Regions from separate parts of the Janthinobacterium sp. GW822-FHT07H11 genome, predicted to be linked through region 1. Evidence: predicted binding sites of a transcription regulator. Region 1 holds the regulator's gene; each other region holds the start of a gene.
What was found. Region 1 encodes NrdR, which represses ribonucleotide reductase genes. Its sites were predicted from a motif close to CACNANATNTNGTG; they were not measured.

Region 1 (8,079 bases):
CAACGTCGACCCTGAATTGTTCGCCGTCATTCAAAAAGAAAACGTGCGCCAGCACGATCACATCGAGCTGATCGCGTCGGAAAACTACACGTCGCCAGCCGTAATGGAAGCGCAAGGCTCGCAACTGACGAACAAGTACGCCGAGGGCTATCCGGGCAAGCGCTACTACGGCGGCTGCGAATACGTCGACGTGGCCGAGCAACTGGCCATCGACCGCGTCAAGCAGCTGTTCGGCGCCGAATGCGCGAACGTGCAGCCGAACTCGGGCTCGCAGGCGAACCAGGGCGTGTTCTTCGCCATGTTGAAACCAGGCGACCTGATCATGGGCATGTCGCTGGCCGAAGGCGGCCACCTGACCCACGGCATGCCGCTGAACATGTCCGGCAAATGGTTTGACGTCGTCTCCTACGGTTTGACGGCGGAAGAAGACATCGACTACGAGGCGATGGAACGCCTGGCCCGCGAGCGCAAGCCCAAGCTGATCATCGCCGGCGCCTCCGCGTTCTCGAAAAAGATCGACTTTGAGCGCTTCGGCAAGATCGCCAAGGAAGTGGGCGCCTACTTCATGGTCGACATGGCCCACTACGCGGGCCTGATCGCCGCCGGCCTGTACCCGAACCCGGTGCCGTTCGCCGACTTCGTCACCTCGACCACGCACAAATCGTTGCGCGGCCCGCGCGGCGGCATCATCCTGATGAAGGCCGAGCACGAAAAAGCCATCAACTCGGCCATCTTCCCCGGCATCCAGGGCGGTCCGCTGATGCACGTGATCGCCGGCAAGGCCGTCGCCTTCAAGGAAGCGCTGAGCCCTGAATTCGTCGAATACCAGAAGCAGGTGATCAAGAACGCCGACGTGCTGGCGAAGACCCTGATCAAGCGCGGCCTGCGCATCGTGTCCGGCGGCACCGAATCGCACGTCATGCTGGTCGACCTGCGCGCCAAGAACCTGACGGGCAAGGAAGCCGAAGCCATCCTCGGTTCCGCGCACATCACCTGCAACAAGAACGGCATCCCGAACGACCCGCAAAAGCCGTTCGTCACCTCGGGCATCCGCCTGGGCAGCCCGGCGATGACGACGCGCGGTTTCAAGGAAGCGCAAGCGGAAGAAGTGGGCAACCTGATCGCCGACGTGCTGGACAATCCGCATGACGCCGCCACCATCGAGCGCGTGAAAGCGGCCGTGAAAGTGCTGGCCGACGCGCACCCTGTGTACGCCTCATAATTATTTGTCCAGAATGTGTCATACGGAGTAAGATTCTGCATGACACATTCCTTCGTGCCCCAGGGCGCCCGGAGTGATTCGGGCGCCCTTTGTACAAGGGTGGCGATTTCCCGTAATTATTACTATAAAGTTGTAGCCAGCCCATGAAATGTCCATTTTGCCAGCACGGCGACACCCAGGTTCTCGATACGCGCGTATCGGAGGAAGGGGATGCCATACGGCGGCGCCGCCGCTGCGGCAAATGCGACAAGCGCTTTACCACGTATGAGCGCATTGAACTTATCATGCCGGCCGTCGTCAAAAAGAATGGCAGCCGGACGGAGTTCGCTGCGGATAAGCTGCGCGGCAGTTTGATGCTGGCCTTGCGCAAGCGTCCCGTCGCGGCCGCCTCTGTGGATACGGCCATCGCGTCCATCCAGGAAAAACTGCTGACCAGCGGCTTGCGCGAAGTCGATTCCGGCTATATCGGCGAACTCGTCATGCAGGAGCTCAAGCGCCTGGACAAGATCGCCTACATCCGCTTCGCCTCCGTGTACAAGAATTTCGAAGACCTGGCCGAGTTCCAGGATGCCATCGCCGAAGTGGGACAGGCGCGCAAGCCCTGACGTTCACCTGCTTGTTCACCTTGTTGAAAACAGGGCCGCTCCTGCGCCCCGTTTTCACCACGCCAGCGCTCGCCTGGCAAGCGGCCTGATCAATACCTAGGCCATTCTTCGCACCTTATCGCTGTGCTGTTTGCGCCAGCGCAGACCCCGTTTTTTGCGCGCGCTTATCGTGTAGTTGGGCCGCCGGTTCTTGCGACTCTGTCTGCGGAAGGGAGTAGCGCATGCGCAATGGCGGTCGCGATAAGTATCCTGCCGGTGGCAGCAGCCTCGTCGAGGTGCTGGTGTCGCTGCTGCTGTTGGCGCTGGGCCTGCTCGGTGCCAGCATTTTGCAATTGAACTCCCTGCGCGCGCGCCATGAGTCGGCGCTGTTGTCGGCGGGCGCGCAACTGGCCGCCGGCATGGCCGAGCGCATGCGCGCGAACAGCGTGCTCATGCATGGCCCCGATACGGCCAATCCCTACCTGAACGTGGCCTATGCGGCGGCGGACGACGCCGAAGCTGGCGGCGGCGCGCCCGACTGCTTCGGCGCTGCCGCCTGCGGCGCGGCCGAATTGGCGCAATTCGATATCGCCGAATGGAAGCAAGGGCTGCATGCAGCCTTGCCCGGCGCGCGCCTGCGTATCTGCCGCGATGCGCCCGCCTGGGATGCCGCCGCCCAGGGCTTGCACTGGGCGTGCAGCGGCGGCAAGGGCGCCCCCATCGTCATCAAGCTGGGCTGGCGCAGCCGACAGCCCGATGGCTCGCCCGCCGTGAATGCGGCAAACGAGTCGCTGCCCAGGCTGGCCTTCCAGCTGGGCGGAGGCGGCGCATGAACGGCATGCACGCCCGCTTGCGCCGGCATCGGGGCATGAGCCTGCTCGAATTGCTGGTGGCCCTGTCGCTCGGTGCGCTATTGATGCTGGCCGCCAGTAGCGTGCTGTTGGCGGCCAGCGGCAGCTATGGCGACCAGTCCGCCAGTGCGCGCCTGGACGACAACGGCCGCTATGCGCTCGACACCATCGCCCGCGCCGTGCGCCAGACGGCGTACGTGAACTGGGACAGCAGCGCCGCGCCCGTCGCCCATGCCGCGCACGACAGCGCGAATATCGCCGGGCTCGACGCGCACAGCCTGGGCAAGAACAGCGAGGGCATCAGTGGCGCGCTGTCCGGCGCCCTGCATGGCAGCGACGTGCTGGCCCTGCGCTATTACGGTGCCGGCAAGGAGGAGGGGGGCGACGGTTCCGTGCTCAACTGCGCGGGCTTCGGCGTGGGCGCCGCGCAAACGGAGGCGCAGCGGGGCTGGAGCATCTTCTATGTGGCCCAGGGCGCCGATGGCGAAGGCGAACTGCGCTGCAAATACCGGGGCGCCAATGGCTGGGGTGCCGATGCCATCATCCGCGGCGTCGACGCTTTCCAGGTGCTGTATGGGCTCGACACGGATACGCCGCCCGACGGCGTGGCGAACCGCTACGTCAACGCCAGCGCGCTCGACGCCTACGATGCGGCGCTGGTGCTGGTGGGTGCGGATGCGGCCGCGCGCCAGCGCGATCTGCGCCGCCGCACGCACTGGAAGCGCGTGGCCGGCGTGCGCGTGGCGCTGCTGTTGCATGGCGAAGGGGGCCAGGCGGACAAGATGGCGGAACTGGGGCCGGCGCAGTTCGACCTGTTCGGCAAGGCGTATGCCGAGGCGCATGGCGCTGGCGACACGGGCGTGCGCATCGCGCGCGCGTCCCTGCCCGCCGCGACGCGCTCCCGGCTGCGGCAACTGGTGCAGACGAGCATCATGCTGCGCAACGGGCCGGCCTAGGCGGGCGGCGCGATGGCTGGCGCGGGCGTCCGTTGTTGCGAACCTTGGTGCGCAGCTCGTGTACGTCACGGTGGCGCCACCCTCGTGTATGTGCTGTGCCTGCTGGTGATCATCTTGTTGCTGGGCATATCGGCGGCGCAGGTCGCCTTGCAGGGCGAAAAGGCGGCGCGCGGCGAGCGCGACCGGCAGATCGCGTTTCAGGCGGCGGAGGAGGCATTGGTGGATGCGCAGAACGATATCGAAGGCTTGCCCGGCGCGCCGGGGCGTAGCAGCCTCTTCGCGCCAGGCAGCGCGGCCGGGTTCGCGGATGGCTGCGGCGAAGGCGGCGCGCTGGGCCTGTGCCTGCCAGCAGCCCCGGACGTTCCGGCGCTCTGGCTAAGTACGGACCTTGATGGCGCCGAAGGGAGCAGCCGCGCCGTGCCATACGGCCAGTTTACGGGTGCCGTCATGCAGACGGGGCAGGGTTTCCTGCCCTCGCGTCGGCCCCGCTATCTGATCGAACTGCTGCCGTTCCACCCGCCCGGCGCGCAGGCGGCGGCAGTGACTGGCGGCCTGGCCACGGAAAGCTATGTGTACCGCATCACGGCCATCGGTTTTGGCGCGCAGGAAAGCACGCAAGTCGTGCTGCAAAGCTACTATCGCAAAGAGGCTGCGGGAGCGGGGCCATGAGGGCCTTGTCGTTTGCTTTGCTGTCCGCTTTGCGGTCTGCCTGGCTGCTGCTGATCGGCCTGGTTTGCCTGGCTTGCGGCACCGCTGTTGCGGCCGCACCTCCCGTGACGCTGGCGCGGGCCGACGCGGGCTTGCACGGCGCCAGAGTGCCGCCGAATCTGCTGCTCAACCTGTCCCTCACGCATGCGGCCGCTGGTGCGGCGCATGGCGGCGACTATGCGCCGCAGCGCGAGTACCTCGGTTACTTTCATGCGCGCATGTGCTACAGCTATCCGTACCGCAGCAAGGATGGCGTCATGTTGCCGGACTTGCGCGTAGCGACCGCTTACTTCTCCGTGCTGAAGCCGGCTGATGCACTGCACGGCTGCGGCGGCGATAGTTTTAGCGGCAACTTTCTGAACTGGGCCAGCGCCAGCATGCTCGATATCGTGCGCTATGCGCTCACGGGCGGCGACCGCGTCATCGACGAAGTGCGCAAGACGGTGCTGCAGCGCGCCTGGCTGCCCGATGCGGACAGCCCCATCGGCTTCTTTGCCCATCCCGTCTTTTTTCCGCGCAAGGTCTTGCAGGCAGGCGTGGCGGCGGCGACGCCGTTTGCGCTGACGCAACTGGCCATCGTTTCCTGTCGCAATCGCCTGCTGTTCGGCGACGCGAGTCTGGGCCAGCCTGCGGGCGGCAGTTGCGATGCGCCTGGCACTGCCGCCACGCATGGCGTGTTCCTCGCCCGCGTGCGCGTGTGCGACGCTGCCGAGGGGCCGCTGCGCGACGATTTGTGCCTGGCATACGGCAAGAACTACAAGCCGGTGGGCGCCGTGCAGCGCCATGGCGGCAGGGTGCGCGTGGGCGTGTTTGGCCATCTGAACGGCATGCCCGCTAGCGCCGGCCCCGTGTATGGCGGCGTGCTGCGCGCGCCGCTGGCCCACGTGGGACAGCAGCGCTGGACGGCGCCTGACTTTATGCCGCAAGACAATGCCGGCGCCGAGTGGAATCCCGCCACTGGCGTGTATGCGGCGCAAGCTGCGGTCCCTGTTGGCAGGGTGAGCGCTTACATCAATGGCCTGGGGCGCGGCAACCCCGCGTATCCGGGCGCGTACGCCAGCGCGGCGCCGCTGGCCGAATTGCTGTACGAATCGCTGCGCTACCTGCAGGGGCGGGAAGCGAGCCCAGTGGTGCCACCCGCCACGGCCCAGCCTGCCATCGACGACGGCTTGCCGGTCGTGACTCCATGGAGCGACCCGCAAACGGCCAGTTGCCAGCGCCACATCGTTGTCAGCCTCGGCGATGCGGGCATGACGGGCGACCGCTACGTGCCCGGCAATGTTCCTGTGGCTCCCGCATCAAACGGCGACCTTGCCCGCGCCGCCGATGGCTTTGCGCCGCCGCCATTTGATGCGATGGCCTGGACGCACGCGGTGGGCAGCCTGGAAAGCGGCGGCACGCAGGGCAATCCCGCACCACGGCCCGAACTGGCGGCGCTGGAGCTGCTGGCCGATGGGGCGGGCGGCGCCAGCTACCATGCGGCGGGCCTGGCCTACTGGTCGCATGTGCAGGCCCTGCGTCCTGGCGGCAAAAACGACGGCCTTGCCAAGGTCGAGCACTACGCGGGCGACTTGCGCCAGGGCGATCCGACCGGCGTGCCCGGCTCCACGCCCGCTTCTACGCCCATGTTGCTTACGGCCAAGTATGGCGGCTTTCTCGATGCGAACGGCGACGCCAACCCATTCAAGAGCGCAACGGGCAGCGCGGTCGATGAATGGAGCGTGGATGGCCGCTGGCCCGCCCATTACTTGCCCGGCAGCGACCCGGCCGCCCTGATCGCGGGACTGCGCGCGGCCTTTGCGGCCGCCGACAAGGCTAGCTTGCCGGCGACGCTCGCGGGGCCGGCCCTGATGGCGCTGGCCAGCGGCACGGATGAGGCATATTGGTTCCAGACGCAGCTGCGCCTGGCCGACGGCAGCATGAGCTTGTCGCGCGCCACGTTTGCCGTGGGGGCCGATGGCGCACTGCTTCCCGGCAAGCCATGGTGGCGCGCCGGCGGGCTGGACAAGCCCATGCCGGATGGCACGCCAGCGGCCTTGCGTCCCGTCTACACGCTCGACGCCAAGGGCGCCCTGATGCCGCTGGCCTGGACGCGGCTCGATGCAGCGCAGCGCGGCGCGTTCGATGGCGGCGACGGCCGGGGCGAGGCGATGCTGGCATATCTGCTGGGCCAGCGCGCGCACGAGGTGGGCCAGCCGGGCGGCTTCCTGCGGCGCAGGTCAGGCAGCCTGGGAGCGGCACCATACGGCAATCTGCTGTACGTGGGCGCGCCGGGGCTGGGCATGGCGGGGGCAGGCTATGGCTTGCACCGCAAGGTGCTGCTGCAGCGCCGGAAAATGTTGTACCTGGGCGCCAACGATGGCTTGCTGCACGCCTTCGATGCGCGCACGGGCAGCGAATTGTTTGCTTATCTGCCGCAGGCATTGCTGCATGCGGCGGCGGCCGCTGCGAGCACGCACTACAGCCCCGGCCCGCTGCTCGATGGCGCGGCGGCCACGGCGGAAGTGCTGGCGTCGGGACACTGGAAGACCGTGCTGGTGTCTGGCATGGGCGGCGGGGCACAAGGCGTGTTTGCGCTCGACATCACCGATCCGGCGCGCTTCGCGCAGGACGGGGCGCTGTGGGAGTTTACCGATCGCGACGACAGGCTGATGGGCAATGTGCGCGCGCCGCCGGCCTTTGCCCGCATCAACATGGGCGGCAAGCAGGGCGCGCCGGCCTACCGCGATTTTGCCATCGTCGCCAGCGGCTACAACAACCATGCCAGCGATGGCAAGGATACGACGGCGCCCGCAGCGGCCGCCGCCATCTTCCTGCTGGCGCTGGACAAGGCGCCCGGCACGGCTTGGGTTTTGGGAAATAATTACTTCCGGCTCAAGGTGCCCGTGGCCAGCGGCAGCGGTGGCAGCGATGACGGCCATGACACTGATGCAGGCGCGGATGCCATGTCCCACGCTCTGGGCCCGCCCGCCGTGGTGCCGGGCGGCGACGGTGCGCTGGCGTATATCTATGCGGGCGATTTGCAGGGCAATATCTGGCGCCTCGACCTGGCTGGCGGGCCGCCGTGGAAGGAGGGCGCGGGACGCAAGCTCGTGTTTGTCGCGCGCGATGCGCAGGGCCGGCGCCAGCCCGTGACGCAGCAGCTGAACGTGGCGTACGCGCCCTCTGGCGGCTATCTGCTGCTGTTCGGCACGGGCAAGCTGGTCGAAGCGGCCGATACCTGGCCTTCCGCCTTTTTGTCGCAGTCGTTTTATGCCGTACACGATGATGTGCGGGAAACATCGCCCACGCGCAGCCGGGCCGACCTGGAGCCGCGCAGCTTGGGCGAGGCGGTGGGCGGCGTGCGCGTCGACGGCGGCGAGCTGCGCTATACGGGCAGCGAGGCCATGCGCGGCTGGTATCTCGATTTTCTGCATGCCGCGCAGACGGGCGAACGCAGCATCCATAGTCCCGTACTGGCCGCCGGCAAGGTGCTGTTCAATACCGTCCTGCCGGGGCGTGATCCTTGCAGCAAGCCGGCCACGCGCCTGTACGTGCTCGATGTGCTGAGCGGCTTCGCCGCCGATGGCGCCGGTGTCGTGCAGGCGGGCGAGCAGACGGGGCGCTTGTTCGACGGTCTGGCGCGTGCGCCGCCGCTGGCGCTGGAATTGACCAGCACGGTGGGCGCCGCGACGGCGGCAGGGCGGGCGGAAGGGCGCAAGGAACTGGCCGTGCTGCAGCCGGGCTTGCCAGGCGCGGCCAGCGGGGCAGTGCTCAAG
Region 2 (8,079 bases), 490 kb from region 1:
GGCGCCCGCCTTGGCGATGGCCGCCTGCATCAGCAGCAGAGGGGCGCCGCGCGGCAGCCACAGTCCGACGATGTCGCCGGGCTTGACGCCGGCCGCCACCAGGCGCGACGCGGCCAGGCCAGCCTGCGCATCGAGTTCGGCATAGCTGATGCGGCGCGCGCCGTCGATCAGGGCGATGTGCTGCGGGCAGCGGCGCGCCGTCGCTTCGAGCAGGTCGGCCAGCACTTCCTCGCGCAGCAGATCCGGTCGCGGCGGGCCGTACAGGATGTCGGCGTGGGTGGAAGGGATGCCTGGACTGGCTGCGGTGAAATCGTTCATGGATGACGCTTATCTGTAATGCTGTGTGAGGAATCTGACGGGCTGCGCATGGTGCGCGGCACAGTTGATACCTTACAGCACGCCAGACATTTCAGCGTTGCAGAACGGGGAATTTTGTGGGACTTTCAATAATTATGTGGCTGCAGGATCAACTGCCATGATTACGGAATGTAAAACGGGGAAACATGGCGCCGATTTGCGCCAAAGTAGCCGCCGCCGGATAGCCGTGCAGGGGGCGGCCGGACAGCGCCGCGTCCGCGCAGCCTTCGGCGCGGAACTGCTGCAACACGTAGTTGTCGACGCCTTTGGCGGCCAGGGTGGCGGCCAGGGCCAGCAGCTGTTCGTCTGGCAGCAGGTCAGGATGGGTCGTGGTGCGGCATTCGTAGGCGACGCCGCTGGCCAGGATGGCGTCCAGGCAGGCGCGCGCCGGGTCGCCGCTGCCGGCCACGCGGGTCACATGACGATAGTCGGCAAACGGCGCCTTGATGTCGAAGCCGACCCAGTCGACGAGGGGCAGCACTTCCTGCAGGCGCTGCGGATAGATGCAGGCCGTATGCAGGCCGATGCCGAAACCCAGCGCCCGGACGTCCTGCATGGCGCGCGCCAGCGCCGGGTCCATGCACGCTTCGCCGCCGCTGAAGACGACGGCGTCGACCAGGCCCGCGCGGCGCCGCAGCCAGGTCAGGACGTCCTGCCACGGCATGGCGCCCTCCTGCGTGCGCGGCTGCAGGTGCGGATTGTGGCAATAGCCGCAGCGCCAGGGGCAGCCCTGCACGAAGACCACGGCCGCCAGCTTGCCGGGATAGTCGGTGGCGGAAAAGGGCGTCAGGCCGCCCACTTTCAACTCAGCCATGGCAGGCGGGCTGGCCTACCCGGGCGCTCGCTTGCGTAAAATACTGGCGCTCGTGGAATTCGCCCTGCTTGCCGATGTTGAACGAGGCGACGGGGCGGTGGTAGCCCATCACGCGCGTCCAGATTTCGCAGCGCTGGCGTTCGCTGTCGAGCAGGGTGATGGCGGGGGTGAAGTCGGGACGTGCGTTCATGGCGTTTCCTCAAGTGATGGAGCAATGTGGGCCTGCTTGCGGGCGATCAGCTCCGCGTCGCAGGTGGGACAGAATTCATGTTTGCCGGCCAGGTAGCCGTGGCGCGGGCAGATGGAAAACGTGGGCGTGACGGTGATGTAGGGCAGGGAAAAGCGGCTCAGGGCGCGTTTCACCAGTTCGCGGCAGGCGTTGGCGTCCGACAGCGCTTCCGTCATGTACAGGTGCAGCACCGTGCCGCCCGTGTACTTGCGCTGCAGCGCATCCTGCAATTCCAGTGCCTCGAACGGATCGTCCGTGTGGCCCACGGGCAGCTGCGACGAGTTCGTGTAATACGGGTTGTCCGGCGTGCCGGCCTGCAGGATGGACGGATAGCGCTTGCGGTCTTCGCGGGCGAAGCGGTACGTCGTGCCTTCGGCCGGCGTCGCTTCCAGGTTGTACATATGGCCCGTCTCTTCCTGGAATTGCACCATGCGCTCGCGCACGTGGTCGAGCAGGCGCACGGCCAGCGCATGGCCTTCGGGCGTCGTGATGTCGTAAGCGTCGCCGCTGAAATTGCGGATCATCTCGTTGATGCCGTTCACGCCCAGGGTGGAAAAGTGATTGCGCAGGGTGCCCAGGTAGCGCTTCGTGTACGGGAACAGGCCTTGCTGCATCAGTTCCTCGATGGTGCGGCGCTTGATTTCCAGGCTGACCTTGCCCAGTTCCAGCAGGCGGTCCAGGTCCGCCATCAAGGCTGGCTCGTCGCCGCGCCACAGGTGGCCCAGGCGCGCGCAGTTGATGGTCACCACGCCCAGGGAACCCGTCTGCTCGGCGGAACCGAACAGGCCATTGCCCCTTTTCAGCAGTTCGCGCAAATCCAGCTGCAAGCGGCAGCACATGGAGCGTATCATGTTCGGCTTGAGTTCCGAATTGATGAAATTCTGGAAGTAGGGCAGGCCGTAGCGCGCCGTCATTTCGAACAGGCGTTCCGCGTTTTCGCTATGCCAGTCGAAATCCCCGGTGATGTTATAGGTGGGGATGGGGAAGGTAAAGACGCGGCCCTTGGCGTCGCCCGCCATCATGATTTCGATGTAGGCGCGGTTGATCATGTCCATCTCCGCCTGCAGCTCGCCATAGCTGAAGTCCATCTCCTGGCCGGCGATGACGGGAATCTGCCCGCGCAGGTCGTCCGGGCAGACCCAGTCGAAGGTGAGGTTGGTAAACGGCGTCTGCGTGCCCCAGCGCGATGGCACGTTGAGGTTGAAGATCAGCTCCTGCATGTACTGGCGCACGTCTTCGTAGCGCAGGCCGTCCTTGCGGATGTAGGGCGCCATGTAGGTGTCGAAGGAACTGAAGGCCTGCGCGCCGGCCCACTCGTTCTGCAGGGTGCCGAGGAAATTGACGATCTGGCCGATGGCGCTCGACATGTGCTTGGGCGGACCTGATTCGATCTTGCCCGGCACGCCGTTCAAGCCTTCATGCAGCAGGGTGCGCAGCGACCAGCCGGCGCAGTAGCCGGCCAGCATGTCGAGGTCGTGGATGTGCAGCGCCGCTTCGCGGTGCGCCGCGCCCACCTCCGGCGGATACACCTGGTCCAGCCAGTAGTTGGCGATGACCTTGCCCGACACGTTGAGTATCAGGCCGCCCAGCGAATATCCCTGGTTGGCGTTGGCGTTGACGCGCCAGTCGCGCCGCTCCAGGTATTCATTGATGGACGCGGCGACATCGACCTGGCCGCGTGTGGGGGAAACTGCATTCGTCGTCATGAAACCTCCAATAAACACAACATGCGGTGTTTTTATGAAGGTTATCCACTAAATGTAGTGCAGTCAAAGGTGGCGTGCAAGCGATTCGCGTATCCTTGATCCAGGTGAAAAAACCACCTCAGCCGCTTTTGTTCCAGCGCGTTTCGCGCAGGATCAGCCAGCTCGCGCAAAAGAACGCGGCGCCGCAGGCGGCGATGCTGGCGACGGAGGCGGGCAGCACGTGGGTCCAGATTTCCAGTGGCGTATAGGTGCTCCAGCTGGCCACGCGCGCGTCGAAGGTGACGTAGTTCGCCAGCAGCCAGTAGACGGCCAGCAGGCCCGTGCAGATGGCGGCCTGGCGCAGCAGGGGCATGTGGCGGCGCGCGAACACGGCCAGCAGGAACAGCAGCAGCACGCCCGGATACGCGCCCAGCACTTCCGGCGACAGCAAGGAGACGGTCCCCGCGTCATGGCCGTCGGCCGGTCCGGCCCACTGCACCTGCAGCGCGGTGAGGAACAGGGTGAGCAGGAAAATCAGCAGCGGTTTGCGGGTCATGGCGGGCAATCGAAGAGGGAGAAAAGGGGGGCATTCTACAGCCAGGTCAAGCAAGTTGAACGCGCGCCAGCCATGCAAGCATTCCTTCACCTGCATCAAGGACTGGGTGGCATGGGCGGGGCTATAGTCTCGACCCTGAGCCGCCACAGGATTGTGAACATCATGAAGCTAGAAGCAAGCATCGCCACCCATGCGGCCGGACCGCTGGAGCTGGTCTGTCCCGCCGGCAGCCTGCCGGCCCTGAAGGCCGCCGTCGACAATGGCGCCGACACCGTGTACCTGGGTTTTCGCGACGCCACCAATGCGCGCAATTTCGCCGGCCTCAATTTCGACGAGAAGGCCATCGCCGAGGGCGTGCGCTATGCCCATCAATATGGACGCAAGGTGCTGCTGGCGCTGAATACCTATCCGCAGCCGCATAACTGGGCCGTGTGGCGCAGCGCCATCGACCGCGCCGCGCAAGCCGGCATCGACGCCATGATCGTCGCCGATCCGGGCCTGATGGCCTACGCGGCCCAGCACCAGCCGCAGCTGCGCCTGCACCTGTCCGTGCAGGGCTCGGCCACCAATTATGAAGCCATCAATTTCTATCGCGAGCACTTCGGCATCGCCCGCGCCGTGCTGCCGCGCGTGCTGTCGATGGCGCAGGTCGAGCAATTGATCAGCAAGACCGACGTCGAGATCGAGGTCTTCGGCTTTGGCAGCCTGTGCGTGATGGTCGAAGGGCGCTGCGCGCTGTCCTCGTATGCGACGGGCGAGGCGCCGAACACGCACGGCGTGTGCTCGCCGGCCAAGTCCGTGCGCTGGCTCGAGACGCCGAACGGCCTCGAGTCGCGCCTGAACGGCGTGCTGATCGACCGCTATGCGCCCGGCGAAAACGCCAGTTACCCGACCCTGTGCAAGGGACGCTTCGAGGTCAACGACGAGGAGTACTACGCCATCGAGGAGCCGGCCAGCCTGAACACGCTGGCGCTGCTGCCGCAACTGATCGCCATGGGCGTGCGCGCCGTCAAAATCGAAGGCCGCCAGCGCAGCCCTGCCTACGTGGCGCAGGTGACGCGCGTGTGGCGCGAAGCGATCGACGCCTGCCGCGAAGGCAATGCGCGCTACGCCGTCAAGCCGGGCTGGATGGCGGCCATGGACAAGCTGGCCGAAGGCCAGCAGCACACCTTGGGCGCGTATCACCGCTCCTGGAAATAGCAAGACCTACTGCGCGTCCCGGGGCGCGGCCTGCGATGCTCACCGCCTCGGCGGCCCCGTGCCGGAGCACGGCTGCGCTTCCCGGCCCCGCCGCGAGCCGCTCGCTACGCTTTTGTCACTTAAAAAATACTGGAAAAGGCATGCTAAAACTATCGTTGGGTCCCTTGCTGTACTACTGGCCGCGCGCCACCGTCTTCGAGTTTTATCAGCAGATTGCCGCCACCGCCGTCGATATCGTCTACCTGGGCGAAACCGTGTGCTCGCGCCGGCATGAGCTGCGCCTGGCCGACTGGCTCGATATCGCCGACATGCTGGCCGCCGCCGGCAAGGAGGTGGTGCTGTCGACGCAGGCGCTGATCGAGGCGGGCGCCGAACTGGCTACCCTGCGCCGCATCACGGGCAATGGCCGCTATGTCGTCGAGGCCAATGACATGGGCGCCGTGCACTGCATGGAAAAGGGCGCGCCCTTCGTCGCCGGCCCCCATTTGAACGTGTTCAATGGCCCCAGCCTGCAATTGCTGGCGCGCCTCGGTGCGCGGCGCTGGGTGATGCCGCTGGAAATGGGCCAGGCGGCACTGGCTGAAATGCAGCGCCAGCTGCCCGAGGGCATGGAGACGGAAGTGTTCGCCTATGGCCGCATGCCGCTGGCGTTTTCCGCGCGCTGTTTCACGGCGCGCAACCGCAACCTGCCGAAGGACGATTGCGGCTACAGCTGCCTGGAAGAGCCGGACGGCCTGCTGATGCGCACGCGTGACGACGTGCCCTTCCTGGTGCTGAACGGCACGCAGACGCAATCGGCGCTGGTCTACAACCTCGTGCGCGAACTCGACGTCATGCGGGACATGGGCGTGTCCGTTGCGCGCATCAGTCCGCAAGCGATGCATACGGACCAGGTGATCGCCATCTTCGACCGCGCCCGGCGCGGCCAGGTCAGCGGCGTGGGCGCCCAGGCGCAACTGGCCGCCTGCCAGCCCGCCGGTGCCTGCGATGGCTACTGGCATGGCCAGCCCGGCATGGAACTGGGCGCCGCCCATTGAATGAATTGAAAGGAAATACCATGCAAGATCAACTGGACCGGTTGCCGGTCCCTGTGCCCGCTCCTGCAGGCGCGCGTCCGACCCGGCCGCCGATGGCCTACCGGCTGCCCGAACCGCTGGCCGACCTGCTGTCCAAGCTGCCGCCGTATCCCGCGTCGTGGCTGTTCGTGCAGGGCCTGAACCGCCTGCTGGCGCCGCAGCTGCCCGACGACGTGCGGCGCAGCCTGGAAGGGCGCAGCCTGCGCCTGCGCCTGGTCGATGCGGGGATCGCCTTCGATTTCGAGTGGCAGGGCACGGTCTTCGTGGCCGAGCGCTATGTCGACGTGCCCGACCTGTGCATCGCCGCCAGCGTGCATGACCTGATGCTGCTGGCGCGGCGCCAGGAGGACCCGGACACCCTGTTCTTCAGCCGCCGCCTGAGCCTGGAAGGCGATACGGAGCTGGGCCTGCTGTTCAAGAACACGCTCGATGCCATCGAGCTGCCGCCGTTCGACCTGCAGGCGCTGGGACCACGGCGCGTGCTGGCCCATTTGCGCGACCGGGGAGCGCGGGGAGGGTGAGCGGAGGCTGGCAATGGCCGGGACAGGCCTGCGATAATACGGCTTTTGCCCGCCAGTCCGGGCGCCCCTGGAATCGTATGGCACTCAATATCATCGGCCTGTCAGCCGGCCACGACTCGGCTTGCTGCCTGCTGCGCGACGGCGTGCTGGTGGCGGCCGTGCAGGAAGAGCGTTTTACGCGCATCAAGAACGATGGCGCCTTGCCGCTGCAGGCTTTCGAATTTTGCCTGCGGCAGGCGGGGCTGGCGCGCGCCGATATCGGCGCCATCGCCTATTTTGAAGAGCCGCAGGCGCGCGCCGCGCGCTTGCGCGGCATGGCTGAACGGCCCGGCATCGCGCCTGCACGGCGCGCACAATGGCTGGCGCAGGCGCAGGCGGTGCCAGACGCCGCCGGCCTGCAAGCGGCGCTCGGCTGCGGCGCCCCCGTGCACTTCATCGCCATGCCTGCGGCGCATGCCGCCGGCGCATACTACTTTTCCGGCTATGACGATGCGGCCATCCTCACCGTCGACGGCCCGGGCGGCATGTGCGCAGGCAGCATGGCGCACGGCGCGGCGGGCCATATCACGCCACTGGCCGATGACCCCAGCCCGCACACGCCGGCGCTGCTGTACAGCGCCGTGACTGCCTATCTGGGTTTCGAGGTCAATGAAGGCGAATACAAGGTCATGGGCCTGGCGCCCTATGGCCAAGCGCATCATCTGGAGCGGCTGCGCCATTTGCTGGCGACGTCCGCCGATGGCGCCATGCGCCTGGAGCTGGCGTATTTCGACCTGGACGGCGGCCAGCTGTTTTCTCCCGCGCTGGAGGCCTTGCTGGGACGCCCGGCGCGCCAGCCCGGCGGCGCGCTGGATGCCTTCCACGCGGACGTGGCGCGCAGCCTGCAGCTGCTGTTCGAAGAAATCATGCTGGACAAGGCGCGCCAGCTGCATGCGCTGGCGCCTTCGGCCAACTTGTGCCTGGCCGGCAGCGCGGCCCTGAATTGCGTGGCGAATGCCCGCGTGCTGCGCGATGGCCCGTTCGAGCGCCTGTTCGTGCAGCCGGCGGCCGGTGGTGCAGGCGCCGCGCTGGGCGCGGCAGCGACGCTGGCGCGGCGTATGCCAGGCCAGGCGTCGTCGCGCGAGCGCCTGCGGCATCTGTCGTGGGGGCCGGAATACAGCCAGCCTGAGATCGATGCGGTATTGGCGCACGCCGGGCTGGCGGGCCAGCGCTTTGCCGGCGACGATGTCGCGCTGGGGCAGGCCGTGGCCGCCCGGCTGGCGCAGGGCAGGGTGGTGGCCTGGTTCCAGGGGCGCGTGGAGTTTGGTGCGCGGGCGCTGGGCAACCGTTCCATCCTGGCTGATCCGCGCGATGGGGCCATGCGCGCGCGCATCAACGCTCTGGTCAAGCTGCGCGAAGGTTTCCGGCCATTCGCGCCCATGGTACTGGCGGAAAAAATGCGCGACCATCTGGCGCTCGATCACCTGGCGCCCTTCATGACGGAGACCTGCCAGGTGAAGTCACCATTGGCGCTGCCGGCTGTCACGCACGTCGACGGTACGGCCAGGGTGCAGACGGTGGATGCGCACGCGCCGGCGCGCCTGCTGGCGCTGCTGCGCGCGTTTGATGCGCTTACGGCCTGTCCCGTGCTGCTCAATACCT
Region 3 (8,079 bases), 2.6 Mb from region 1:
AATGTAAGGATAACGATCAGCACGACTAATTCTCCAAAAAAAAACCGCTGTGTGATTGAGTCACACAGCGGCGTGTTGCCTCATCCAGGCACCCGTATCGCAGGAATTACGATGGGCGGGTGCTGGTTGGGAATGGCCAGGCTGCAGCCGGTGCCAACACGGTTTTTGCTACAGGTGCGATAGGCGCCGATGGCTTGGCGACAGGCGCGGCCTTCTTCGGTGCGGCCTTTTTAGGCGCGGCCTTCTTGGCGGCTGGCTTGGCGGCCACGGCGGCTGGTGCCGCTGGAGCGGCTGCCGGCGCTGCTGCCACGACTGGCGCGGCGGCAGGTTTCGCTGCTGGCTTGGCGGCAGCTTTTGCTGCTGGCTTTGCTGCTGGCTTCGCTGCTACCTTGGCCGCTGGCTTGGCTGCCACTTTCGCTGCCGGCTTCGCTGCAACCTTGGCGGCAGGCTTCGCTGCGACCTTGGCTGCCGGCTTGGCGGCTACCTTGACTGCTGGCTTGGCTGCTGGCTTGGCTGCCACCTTCGCTGCCACCTTGGCCGCTGGCTTGGCTGCAGCTTTTGCCGCTGGCTTCGCTGCTACCTTGGCTGCTGGCTTGGCTGCCACCTTGGCCGCTGGCTTGGCTGCAGCCTTGGCTGCTGGCTTGGCTGCAGCCTTGGCTGCTGGCTTGGCTGCTGGCTTGGCTACCGCTTTGGCGGCCGGCTTCGCAGCTGCCTTGGCGACGACTTTTTTCGCTGCTGGCTTGGCTGCCGCTTTGGCGGCAGGCTTGGCTGCTGCCTTGGCTGCAGGTTTCGCTACGGCTTTTTTCGCTACCGGCTTCGCTGCTACCTTGGCTGCTGGCTTCGCGGCGGCTTTGGCGGCTGGCTTCGCTGCTGCCTTGGCGACGACTTTTTTCGCTGCTGGCTTGACTGCTGCCTTGGCTGCAGGTTTCGCTGCGGCTTTTTTCACTGCTGGCTTGGCGGCTGCCTTGGCGGCCGGTTTTGCTGCGGCTTTTGCCGCCGGCTTGGCAACGGCTTTTTTCGCCGCTGGCTTGGCTGCTGCCTTGGCCGCAGGCTTCGCTGCAACTTTCGCTGCGGGCTTGGCTGCCGGTTTTGCTGCGACCTTGGCAGCCGGTTTCGCGGCGGCTTTCGCTACCGGTTTTGCTGCTGGCTTGGCAGCCACTTTTGCTGCTGGCTTGGCTGCGGCCTTGACAGCAGGTTTTGCGGCTGGTTTGGCGGCTGGTTTGGCTGCGACCTTGGCAGCCGGTTTCGCGGCAACCGCTTTCGCTGCGGCTGCCGGCTTCTTCGCGGCAGGAGCAGCCTTGGCGGCTGGTTTCTTTACTTCTGATTTCTTAGCGGCTGTTGCCATTTGTCTCTCCTTCATCTGAGATGAGAAATTTAAGCTACAAGATTTAAACCCGTCCGACCCACCACAGGGATAGGCCAGGCGAATTATTCATCGGCACAAACGGTCGTTTGCGCTAATGAATTCGGCACCAGCTGAACTGCTGCAACTCCTCACGTTTGCAGCACTTCAGCCATCGTCGGTGCCACCCTGCTTTATCTCGCAGCTGGTGGCAAAGTCTGAATTCGGTCATTCGTTTTCGATGCCGTGCGTTTTTTCGCTCCTCGCATCGCGCTCGCCACAACACCCATGCGTCAAATAAAAAACCGCCATGCCTGAAAAAATTCGGGCACGGCGGCAGACGAAAACGGTGTGGTTTTGTGCATATCCGTGTAAATCTGTATCCCTGTTTTGCGAGGTTTTTTCGCTACCGCGCTGGTTAAAAAACCCCGCATTCTAACGCTCGCATTTGCAATCTCATAAAGTACACGAAAACCTTGTCAATGCGCAACCGGCACGACACGTTTTCGCGGGCTTTTTTGCACGATACGCGTGCTATCGCACAATCGCGCGGCAAATGCCGCCGCCAGCGTCTCCGGAAACGATATTTTCGCCCTGCGATGCGCAGCATGCGCGGCATCCGAAAATCCTGGCGCAAGCCTCTTTGCGCGGCGGGATGAGGCACGCATTTTTACGCCGCCATGCACGCGAAAAAAAAGCGCCGTCACGATGACGGCGCTTGCTGGCGTAGCCTGAAAAAGGATTACTCCCAGTTCAGCGCACCACCGGTTTGATACTCGGTCACGCGGGTCTCGAAGAAGTTGCGCTCCTTCTTCATGTCGATCATCTCGCTCATCCACGGGAATGGATTTTCTTCCTGGGCGAATAGCGGCTCGATGCCGATCTGCTGCGCGCGGCGGTTGGCGATGAAGCGCAAATAGCCCTTGAACATCGGCGCGTTCAGACCCAGCACGCCACGTGGCATGGTGTCTTCCGCATACGCGTATTCCAGCTCCACGGCCTTCATGAACAGGTCCTTGATCTCTTCGCGGAAAGCGGCCGTCCACAGCTGCGGGTTTTCCATCTTGATCGTGTTGATCAAGTCGATGCCGAAGTTGCAGTGCATCGATTCGTCGCGCAGGATGTACTGGTACTGCTCGGCCGCGCCCATCATCTTGTTCTGGCGGCCCAGCGCCAGGATCTGCGTGAAGCCGACGTAGAAGAACAAACCTTCCATCAGGCAGGCGAAGACAATCAGGGATTTGAGCAGCTTCTGGTCGTTTTCCACCGTGCCGGTGACGAAGGCCGGGTCGGTCAGGGTATTGATGAACGGGATCAGGAATTCATCCTTGTCGCGGATCGACTTGACTTCGTTGTAGGCGTTGAAGATCTCGCCTTCGTCCAGGCCCAGCGATTCGACGATGTACTGGTAGGCGTGCGTGTGGATCGCTTCCTCGAACGCCTGGCGCAGCAGGTACTGGCGGCACTCGGGCGCCGTGATGTGGCGGTAGGTGCCCAGCACGATGTTGTTGGCGGCCAGCGAGTCGGCCGTCACGAAGAAACCCAGGTTGCGCTTGACCAGGCGGCGCTCGTCGTCCGTCAGGCCGTTCGGGTTCTTCCACAGCTCGATATCGCGCTGCATGTTCACTTCCTGCGGCATCCAGTGGTTGGCGCAGCCGGCCAGGTATTTGTCCCATGCCCATTTGTACTTGAACGGCACCAGCTGGTTGACGTCCGTCTTGCCGTTGATGATGCGCTTGTCGTCGGCATTCACGCGGCGCGCCACTTGCTCGGCGTTGGCTTCGGACGGCTCGGCCCCTGCCGGCAGGTTCAAATCGGTATTTCCCAATGGCGCTTGCTGCGCCGGACGCGGCACAGCTGCCGACGTGGTTTCATCATCCCAGGACAACGACATATTCTTCTTCCTTTCCATGCCGGCGAGCCGGCGATCCGCAACAGGCCCGTTGTATCGGACAATGCGGACATTGACAACATTGAATCAGCCCAGAAGTTCTGGGCTGACAACTAAAATCTTACTGGCAGGCTTCGCATTCCTCAAAGCCGTCATCGCCTGGACGCAGGTAGCAGGCTTCGCCATCGGCGTCGTCCGCCGCAGCTGCCACTACGGGCGCCACCACGGCGGCAGCGGCAGCCGCCACGACCGCTGCCTGGGCGCTCTGTGCGCTGGCCGACATGCCGCCATCGACTGCCACGGCGTTCAGCGCGCCCGTCTTGGAGGTCGATTTCTCCATGTGGGTAGCGGCGATGGTACGCAGGTAGTAGGTGGTTTTCAGGCCACGCAGCCATGCCAGCTTGTAGGTCTCGTCGAGCTTCTTGCCCGAAGCGCCAGCCATGTAGATGTTCAGCGACTGGGCCTGGTCGATCCACTTCTGGCGACGCGAAGCCGCTTCCACCAGCCAGCTTGGCGACACTTCAAAGGCCGTGGCGTAGATATCGCGCAGGTCTTGCGGGATGCGGTCGATCTTCACCAGCGAGCCGTCGAAGTACTTCAGGTCGGAGATCATGACTTCATCCCACAGGTCGCGCGCCTTCAGGTCGCGCACCAGGTAGCCGTTGATCTCGGTGAATTCACCCGACAGGTTCGATTTCACGTACAGGTTCTGGAACGTCGGCTCGATACAGGCCGACACGCCGATGATGTTCGAAATCGTCGCCGTCGGGGCGATCGCCACGCAGTTCGAGTTGCGCATGCCGAACTTGGCGATGCGCTCGCGCACCGGCGTCCAGTCCATGGCCGACGAGGAATCGACTTCCAGGTAACCGCCGCGCTCCTCGGCCAGCAATTTGACCGAGTCTTGCGGCAGGATGCCGCGGTCCCACAGCGAACCGGCGTACGATTCATAGCGGCCGCGCTCTTCAGCCAGTTCCGTCGACGCCAGGTAGGCGTAGTAGCAGACGGCTTCCATCGAGGTGTCGGCAAACGACACGGCGGCGTCCGAGGCGAACGGGATGCGCATCATGTGCAGGCAATCCTGGAAGCCCATGATGCCCATGCCGACCGGACGGTGGCGCATGTTCGAATTGCGCGCCTTGTCGACGGCGTAGTAATTGATGTCGATGACGTTGTCGAGCATGCGCATGGCCGTGCGGATGGTCTTGGCCAGCTTGACGTGATCGAGCTTGCCTTCCTTCATGTGCGCCGGCATGTTGACGGAACCGAGGTTGCAGACGGCGATTTCGTCAGGGCCCGTGTTCAGCGTGATTTCCGTGCACAGGTTCGAGCTGTGGACGACGCCGACGTGCGACTGCGGGCTGCGGATGTTGCAAGGATCCTTGAACGTGATCCATGGGTGGCCCGTTTCAAACAGCATCGACAGCATCTTGCGCCACAGGTCCAGCGCCGCGATCTTCTTGAAGACGCGGATTTCGCCGGCGGCGGCCTTGGCTTCGTAGCCCAGGTAAGCCTGCTCAAAAGCCTTGCCGACCTTGTCGTGCAGGTCCGGCGTGTCCGATGGCGAGAACAGGGTCCAATCGCCTTTTTCCATGACGCGCTTCATGAACATGTCGGGAATCCAGTTCGCCGTGTTCATGTCGTGCGTGCGGCGACGGTCGTCGCCCGTATTCTTGCGCAGGTCGAGGAATTCCTCGATGTCCATGTGCCAGGTTTCCAGGTAGGCGCAGACGGCGCCCTTGCGCTTGCCGCCCTGGTTGACTGCCACGGCCGTGTCGTTGACCACTTTCAGGAACGGCACCACGCCTTGCGACTTGCCGTTGGTACCCTTGATGTGGGCGCCCAGGGCGCGCACCGGCGTCCAGTCGTTACCCAGGCCGCCGGCGAACTTGGCCAGCAGCGCGTTGTCCTTGATGGCGTCGTAGATGCCTTCCAGGTCATCCGAGACGGTGCTCAGGTAGCACGACGACAGCTGCGAGCGCAGGGTGCCCGAATTGAACAGGGTCGGGGTCGAGCTCATGAAGTCGAACGAGGACAGCAGGCTGTAGAACTCGATGGCGCGCGCTTCGCGGTCCGCCTCGTTCAGCGCCAGGCCCATGGCCACGCGCATGTAGAACGCCTGCGGCATTTCGATGCGCACGTCCTGGATGTGCAGGAAGTAGCGGTCATACAGGGTTTGCAGGCCGATGTAGCCGAATTGCAAGTCGCGGTCGGCGACGATGGCTTTGGCCAGGCGCTCCAGGTCGAAACTGGCGAGTACCGGGTTCAGCAGCTCGGCGGCGATGCCCTTGGCGATATAGGCCGGGAAATACGTCAGGTATTCGGCGGCAGCGGCCGCTTGCGGCACTTCCTTGCCGAACACTTCCTTGCGCACCGTGTGCAGCAGGATGCGGGCCGTGACCTGGCTGTAGGCCGGGTCTTTTTCCATCAGCGCGCGCGCCGCCAGGATGGCCGACTTGTGCAGCTCTTCGACGGGCACGCCGTCGTACAGGTTCTTTACGGTTTCAGCGAGGATGGCGTCGGCATCGACGTGCTTTTCCAGGCCGGCGCAGGCGGCGTTGATCAGGTCGCGCACTTCCTGCATGTCCAGCAGGCGGCGCACGCCGTTATCCAGCACGTTCAATTGTGGCGCGGAAACTTGCGCGGAAGCGCCCAGCGCCTCCTTCTGCAGGCGGCGCTCTTCCATGTGCTTGGCGCGGTACAGCACGTAGGCACGCGCCACGTCGTGCTCGCCCGAACGCATCAGCGACAGTTCCACCTGGTCTTGCACGTCTTCGATATGGAAGGTGCCGCCGCCCGGCTGGCGACGCACCAGCGCGGCGACCACGCCAGCGGTCAACTGTTCCACCAGTTCGCGGATACGGGCCGAGGCCGCGCCCTGGCCGCCGTTAACGGCCAAAAACGCCTTGGTCATGGCGATGGCGATCTTCGAAGGCTCAAATGCCACCACTGCGCCGTTGCGGCGGATGATGCGATAGTCGCCCAAGGCCGCGCCGGTGCTCGCCACGCTATTGGCCGCGCCGGGCGCTGGCGATACTGGCGTTGGATGGATGGAAATATCTTGTGGTGATTGCATTGAAGCTCCCGTTGTCAGCTAAAGTCAGCCTGCAGTTTTGCTGCCGCGTGTGTTGTTGAATAGAACGCCCGATGGTCAGGGTTTCTTCAGGTATTTATTGCCAAATAGTAAATTTATAATGCACAAGCAGGGTCAGAATTAAAACAGCCAACCGTCACTGCCCGGCTGGCGCGAAACATGATCAAGGGTGATGAACCGCCAGTTCCCGTTGCCATACCAGCAAGCAGGGTAGCTTTGATAATAATTCTGAAAATGTCTGGGATGGCACTACATATAGTCGTTAAATCCAATTTCTGCACTAATTGTAGTGCCCATCGAAAGGCGATGCAATAGTTTTCCGGCATCGGCCCACCTAATTTTTTGTACTTTCTTATACGATTTCGGTTGACTTTTCAGGGTGTGGATGGAAAGCCCAATACCCGCGTAGTAAGCGCTAACGCAGGCCGCTCGCGCAAGGTTTCCTGCCATATTTCCTGGTATAAATTCCAGTCAAAAAATGGCCCCGGATCGGTCTTCCTTCCTGGCGCGATATGTTCATGGCCGCGTACATGGGCCAGTCCGTAGCGCGCCGACAGCGCCGCCGTCAGTGCCGCCAGGACACGATACTGCCGCGGCCGGAAAGGCACGCAATCGGAGCCTTCCATTTCGACACCGATGGAATATCCATTGCACTGCGGGCGGCCATCAAACGTGGACGTGCCGGCATGCCAGGCACGCTGGTCAGCCGAAACATATTGCAACAGCGCACCATCACGCCGCACAAAAAAGTGCGCCGAGACCTGCAAGCCACGCAGGTCGGCGAAAGAAGGATCGGCATTATAATCTACCCGGCCGGTAAACAAGTCCGACACATGCGGTCCGCCGAAGTGTCCGCCAGGCAAACTGATGTTATGGATCACCAGCAAATCGATGTGCGCGCCTGCCGGGCGCGCGTCCCAGTATGGCGAGTCATAGCGCACGGCGCCGTCGCACCAACCGTCTTCATCTATCTTCCACGCCTGCATGGGGCTCCTGTACATTCAATTTTTGCATCCTGTAGCGCAACTGGCGCACGCTGATGCCCAGCAGCCGCGCCGCCCGCGCGCGGTGATAGCGCGTTTGCAACAATGCCCGCACGATCATTTCGCGCTCGGCCTGGCGCATATACAGCGCCAGCGGCACAAGCGGCGCGTCGCTGCCGGCCGCCATGCCGGGCAAGGACAATTGCCGTTGCGGCATCGCCACGCCCGCCCGCAAGGGCGTGACCGTGGCACAGGCCGGCGCCGGCAGCGCAGCCGGCAGGCCCAGGCCGTCAAGCGCGAGCACCCCGCCGTCGGCAAATGCCAGCGCCCGCTCCAGCAGGTTTTCCAGCTCGCGCACGTTGCCGGGGAACGCGTACGCGCGCAAGGCCTCCAGCACGGCTGGCGCCAGGCGCACGACTTGTCCGGGCGCCAGGCGCGCCAGGATCGCCTCACATAATACCTGCAGATCGGCCAGCCGTTCACGCAGCGGCGGCACGGCCAGTTCGATCACATTGAGCCGGTAATATAAATCCTGGCGTACCGTGCCCGCCGCCACGCCGCGCGCCAGGCCATGCTGGCTGGCACACAGGATGCGCACGTCGACAGCCTCGTCGCGGCTGCCGCCAAGCTTGCGCACCCGGCGCTCCTGCAAGGCGCGCAGCAGCTTCACTTGCATGGCCAGCGGCAAATCGTCCACCTCGTCGAGCAGCAGGCTGCCGCCGTGGGCAGCCTGGAACAGGCCCTGACGCTCGTGCAGCGCGCCCGTATA

Region 2: AC3RCJ_RS11480 (ribonucleoside triphosphate reductase) is a predicted target of NrdR. The motif match lies at 3,153-3,166, and genes of this name have one in related genera.
Region 3: AC3RCJ_RS25760 (ribonucleoside-diphosphate reductase subunit alpha) is a predicted target of NrdR. The motif match lies at 6,575-6,588, and genes of this name have one in related genera.

What each region holds. Positions count from the first base shown of each region.
Region 1 covers NZ_CM179507.1:2,067,908-2,075,986, forward strand. Annotated here, with positions in the region: gene glyA (serine hydroxymethyltransferase) at 1-1,222, shown strand, start outside; gene nrdR (transcriptional regulator NrdR) at 1,366-1,827, shown strand; gene pilV (type IV pilus modification protein PilV) at 2,049-2,639, shown strand; gene AC3RCJ_RS09320 (PilW family protein) at 2,636-3,613, shown strand; gene AC3RCJ_RS09325 (pilus assembly PilX family protein) at 3,698-4,282, shown strand; gene AC3RCJ_RS09330 (pilus assembly protein) at 4,279-8,079, shown strand, end outside.
Region 2 covers NZ_CM179507.1:2,562,871-2,570,949, forward strand. Annotated here, with positions in the region: gene AC3RCJ_RS11465 (Pls/PosA family non-ribosomal peptide synthetase) at 1-318, opposite strand, end outside; gene AC3RCJ_RS11470 (anaerobic ribonucleoside-triphosphate reductase activating protein) at 467-1,171, opposite strand; gene nrdD (anaerobic ribonucleoside-triphosphate reductase) at 1,164-1,361, opposite strand; gene AC3RCJ_RS11480 (ribonucleoside triphosphate reductase) at 1,358-3,106, opposite strand; gene AC3RCJ_RS11485 (hypothetical protein) at 3,225-3,641, opposite strand; gene ubiU (ubiquinone anaerobic biosynthesis protein UbiU) at 3,804-4,841, shown strand; gene ubiV (ubiquinone anaerobic biosynthesis protein UbiV) at 4,982-5,878, shown strand; gene ubiT (ubiquinone anaerobic biosynthesis accessory factor UbiT) at 5,899-6,438, shown strand; gene AC3RCJ_RS11505 (carbamoyltransferase family protein) at 6,516-8,079, shown strand, end outside.
Region 3 covers NZ_CM179507.1:5,827,051-5,835,129, forward strand. Annotated here, with positions in the region: gene AC3RCJ_RS25745 (YggT family protein) at 1-23, opposite strand, end outside; gene AC3RCJ_RS25750 (hypothetical protein) at 510-1,364, shown strand; gene AC3RCJ_RS25755 (ribonucleotide-diphosphate reductase subunit beta) at 2,085-3,236, opposite strand; gene AC3RCJ_RS25760 (ribonucleoside-diphosphate reductase subunit alpha) at 3,355-6,309, opposite strand; gene ampD (1,6-anhydro-N-acetylmuramyl-L-alanine amidase AmpD) at 6,702-7,313, opposite strand; gene AC3RCJ_RS25770 (sigma-54 interaction domain-containing protein) at 7,291-8,079, opposite strand, start outside.